2 regions of the Caulobacter sp. FV2ye17ST genome follow, and region 1 is predicted to be linked to the other one. Evidence: riboswitches for the same ligand, from Rfam matches in the RefSeq annotation. Region 1 holds a riboswitch; the other holds the start of a gene.

Region 1 (2,194 bases):
GCGGTGGCCATCGGCGCCTCGACCTCGGCGGCCCCCATCTCGGCGGCATGGGCCAGGCCCGCGCCCAGGGTCAGGCCGGCGACGCCGGCGACGGCGGCCGCGCCCAGGGCGCGACGTTGACGGCCAACAATGCCGCGAATGTTCGAGTTACGCATAGTTCGATCCTGTCCCCAGCGGGGCGACGATCCCTCGCGCCCCTCCTGATATTGCGAGGCGTTCTTAGCGGCGCCGTTGCGGAGACGCAATGATAATCATTCTCAAGATAACGGAGGTGTGGGGCTCACGGCGTCGCAGCCTCACGCGATCTCTCGCTGAAGGGATGGAAAGGGTCGCGGAGCGTCCGGACCACGTCCGGATGAGTTTGAAAAAATACCGTTTCGACGAAGCCGTCCGCTCCGCGTGACCGGTTCACAGGAGCCTGCGCTTGGGCGGTATTGTGACGCCTCTTACGCTCCCAGCCCCAGACGGGCGGCGTGAATAGCGTTCACGCCGGGCCGCGAGCCATTACGCCCGCCTGTCCCCGCTCGATCACCCCCCGCCGCCGCAATGGTCGCTGGCCTTGCGCCCTTTCCCTGCGACGAGGTGGGTACAGAATACGGGAGGTTTCAGCGCGTCGGATAAGTTTGCTGGACGCCCATGCCGGTCCCCATTCCTTCGACCCTCTCCCAGAGGGAGAGGGAGGGACCCACGCTTGCGTGGGAGGGTGAGGGGTTACACCGCCAACCGTTGTCGCACCTGGGATCCTGCCTTGTCCGGAAGGGCTTCGCAAACCCCTCATCCTCCCACGCCTGCGGCGCGGGCCCCTCCTTCTCCCTCTGGGAGAAGGTTTCAAATCCCCGTCCCCATCCGGGGACGGCGCGATCCCAATCCCCGTGGTCGCCGGACGAAACACGGTGTAGCTTGCCCCCGTCCGCGCGACTGGCGATCAGAGGGAGCACCCTCGGGAAGCGCGGACCACAGCAGAGCCGTTCGCCTGGGCGCCCCACCTGTCGATATGGAGCCGCGCCCATGCCCCACGCCCACACCTGGATCGCCTTCTGCCTCATCTGCCTGGGCATGGCCCTGACGCCTGGGCCCAACATGCTGTATCTGGTCAGCCGCGCGATCAGCCAGGGGCCCATGGCTGGGCTGGTGTCGCTGGCCGGCACGGCGGCGGGCTTTGTCGTCTATCTGCTGTGCGCGGCGCTGGGCATCACCGCCCTGCTGATGGCCGCGCCCATCGCCTATGACGTGCTGCGGTTCGGCGGGGCGCTGTATCTGGGCTGGCTGGCCTGGCAGGCGATCCGCCCGGGCGGCGCCGCGCCGTTCCAGGTGCGCGAGCTGCCGAAGGATCCGCCCGCCCGGCTGATGGCCATGGGTTTCCTGACCAACCTGCTGAACCCCAAGGCGGCGATGCTCTACCTGTCGCTGCTGCCGCAGTTCATCGACCCGCATCGCGGCGCGGTGCTGGGCCAGTCCCTCGTGCTGGGCGGCAGCCAGATCGTCATCAGCCTGACCATCAACGGCCTGATCTGCCTGGCGGCGGGGTCTATCGCGACCTTCCTGGCCGGGCGGCCGGTCTGGGTGCTGGTGCAGCGCTGGCTGATGGCCAGCGTGCTGGGCGGTCTGGCGGTGCGGATGGCGACCGAGGCGCGGCGGTAGGGCCGCCTAGCCCACCGCCGTCACTACACCCACCGTCATTCCCGCCCTTGTGGCGGGAACCCCTGGTTCAGCTGTCACGTGAAGCGCCAGCGAAGTGCGCGCGCACTTCGCCCCTCCCGCACCTGCGGCGGACAGAGGGGTTCCCGCCACAAGGGCGGGAATGACGGATGTGAGAGGGAGATGACCGCATTAGCCCATCCGCCCCTCGCGGGCACAGCCATCCTTACATCTCACGGCGAGACGATCGCCGAGGCGTACAGGTCTCTCAAGGACGACGCTCTCGCGTCGCCGCGGAGCGGCGGCCCGCAGGGCCGTCCTTGACAGACCTGTACGCCTCGGCACGCTGCAGCCTCCAAGAGATGTAAGGATCGCACCGACCCTGGAGGTCGGCGGGCGACCCAAGTCGGAGACGAACCATCAGCATGACCGATATCTCAAGCGATCTGACGGTTGAGGATTTGCTGCTGGCCACCGAGCTGCTTGTGCCCGTTTGCGATGCCACCCCCATCACGCTGTTGGCGGCGAAGCTTAGCCAGGGATGGGCAAGCTTTCG
Region 2 (2,194 bases), 350 kb from region 1:
CGTCGGTGTCGTTGATGTTGTTGTAGCTGAGTTCCTTGCCCTGCAGCTGGGTCGCCGTGGCCACCCCGACGCGCGGGCTGGGGAAGGCATAGAAGGCCGCCTTCTGGTGCGGGTTCTCGCCATAGCGCATCACCTGGCGCAGCTCGCCGGCGATGGCCTTGCGGGCCGGGAAGTCCTGGCCGAGGGCCTGGGCGAACCAGGCCGAGATCGCCGCGTCATAGGCCGCCGTGCGGGCATAGGCGCGGGCCGCCAGCTGCTGGCGCAAGGCCAGGGTGGTGCCGCCAGCCTTCAGGGCCTCCAGCACTTCGGCCAGATCCGAGGGATCGGTGCAGACGGCGACATAGCCGTGGTTCTTGGCCGCCGAGCGGATCATGGCCGGGCCGCCGATGTCGATGTTCTCGACGCATTCGGCATAGCTGCCGCCCTTCGCGACCGTGGCCTCGAACGGATAGAGGTTCACATACAGGATATCGATGCCGCCGATGCCGTGGTCGGCCATGGCTTGCGCATGTTCGGGAGCATCCCGAACCCCGAGAAGCCCGCCATGCACGATGGGGTGCAGGGTCTTGACCCGGCCGTCCATCATCTCGGGAAAGCCCGTCAGGTCCGACACGTCCTTCACCGGCAGGCCGGCCGCCGCGATCGCCGCCTTGGTGCCGCCGGTCGAGACCAGCTCGACGCCCGCCTCGTGCAGGACCTTGGCCGCCTCGACCAGGCCGGTCTTGTCGGAGACCGACAGCAGGGCGCGTTTGGGCGAAACGAGATCGGGGGCGGACGGATAGTCGGGGGCGGCGGGCACGGCGGGACTCCGGGTCTGGTGGAAGACGGTGAGGGAGCCCAGGCGCGCGGCGGATGAGGTCCGCGCTCCCCGATGGTTGCCCATCACTAGCGCCAGTTACGCGAACGGGCGGAAAATACGGGCGGGGGCGGGGGAGTCAATGACGGCTTGCCTCGCGCCGCCGGCGCTCGGTGTCCTGCCGGATCAGCTCGTCCAGCACGGGCGTGGCGCTGGGCTGCAGGATGTCGGCCCGACCGCCGGCGATCTGGGCGCGGTTGTCGGCCAGCAGGGTCAGCATCAGCGTGCGCTCGCGCGCCGGGATCTGGTCGAGAAAGGGCGCGATCTGGCGATGCAGCTTTTCGGTGAAATCTTCCAGCCGGTCATAGATCATCATCGCGCGCTCCGTCGCCTTGTTGACGCGGCGAAGCGGGCGATAGCGGCTGCGGGGTGGTTTGGACTTGGGCATGGGGGTGTTCTCCTGGGTTGGTTGCTGATGCGGCCATCGCCGGGACGCCCCCTCCGTCACGTCGCTTCGCGCCGCGCCACCTCCCCCGCACGCTTCGCTACGGGGCAGGAGGGAGCGCTCTTCTCCTGCCCCGTGAAACGGGGGAGGTGGCGCGCTGCGAATACGCAGCGTGACGGAGGGGGCGTCCGGGCATTGGACGCGAGTTCGCGATCTCAAACGGAGAACCGCTGAGCTAGTCGGGGAGGCGCGAAGCGGCCGGGACGAACCCGGATGACCGTGATGTTGTTTGTGCGTTTCGGCTCGACCTGTCCGCTTCGCAGAAGCTGTTCTTGCGTGAGGATCGGGCCAAGCGAGCGTCTTTCAGCTCTGATACCCAAGAGCCCCCGTACGGGCGCGCATCCCGTCGATCGGCTAACCGTCTCGACGCCGACGATGCGCGATAGGCGGGTTTACGATCCCTCGCCCTCTTCGACCCGCGTTCACCCGGCCGACGAGCCACTCAGCGTTTGGTCCGTCCTTCTGAGACAGCCCGCACACCTCGACCCGCCTTCCAGGGCGTCGCGGCCCCGCTCAGCTCCATCCCCATCGCCGCTTTGGGCCGGTACCAAACGCCCTCCCCCTGCGACGGGGACAGCACCAAGAATACGGGCGGTTTGAGCTCCGAGGATTGGCGCGATCAACTATTTTACAAGTGGCTGATCTGGCTGAAGTTTGTTCTGAAAAGAACGGGGATAAACTGCGCGCTATCCCCATTCTCCCAGCCCTCTCCGAAAGGGAGACGGTTTCGATCTCCGCGGCCGCCTCCCCCTTCAGGGGGAGGACTTGCAGGCGCCTCGCGCTCAACAGGCGGACAAACCGGCGGCATTGCCGAACCGGGTGGTGATTTCCCTGCCCGGATCGTCGCGGGCCGGGTTTGATGGGCGGGTCATTTGAGGGGCGACACCATGATC

Evidence for each region. Region 1 has a riboswitch for ZMP and ZTP ahead of ACW17V_RS19310 (LysE family translocator). Riboswitches for the same ligand answer to the same signal wherever they lie in the genome.
Region 2: linked by a shared signal. The riboswitch ahead of purH (bifunctional phosphoribosylaminoimidazolecarboxamide formyltransferase/IMP cyclohydrolase) and the one ahead of ACW17V_RS19310 (LysE family translocator) in region 1 are both predicted to bind ZMP and ZTP.

What each region holds. Positions count from the first base shown of each region.
Region 1 is NZ_CM178727.1:4,010,459-4,012,652, forward strand. It holds gene ACW17V_RS19295 (TonB-dependent receptor) at 1-155, opposite strand, end outside; partial or broken gene ACW17V_RS19300 (hypothetical protein) at 320-411, shown strand; partial or broken gene ACW17V_RS19305 (hypothetical protein) at 511-707, shown strand; ZMP/ZTP riboswitch at 905-986, shown strand; gene ACW17V_RS19310 (LysE family translocator) at 1,009-1,641, shown strand; partial or broken gene ACW17V_RS19315 (hypothetical protein) at 1,669-1,862, opposite strand; gene ACW17V_RS19320 (hypothetical protein) at 2,064-2,194, shown strand, end outside.
Region 2 is NZ_CM178727.1:101,805-103,998, forward strand. It holds gene purH (bifunctional phosphoribosylaminoimidazolecarboxamide formyltransferase/IMP cyclohydrolase) at 1-799, opposite strand, end outside; ZMP/ZTP riboswitch at 829-909, opposite strand; gene ACW17V_RS00455 (hypothetical protein) at 936-1,244, opposite strand; gene ACW17V_RS00460 (NAD(P)/FAD-dependent oxidoreductase) at 2,189-2,194, shown strand, end outside.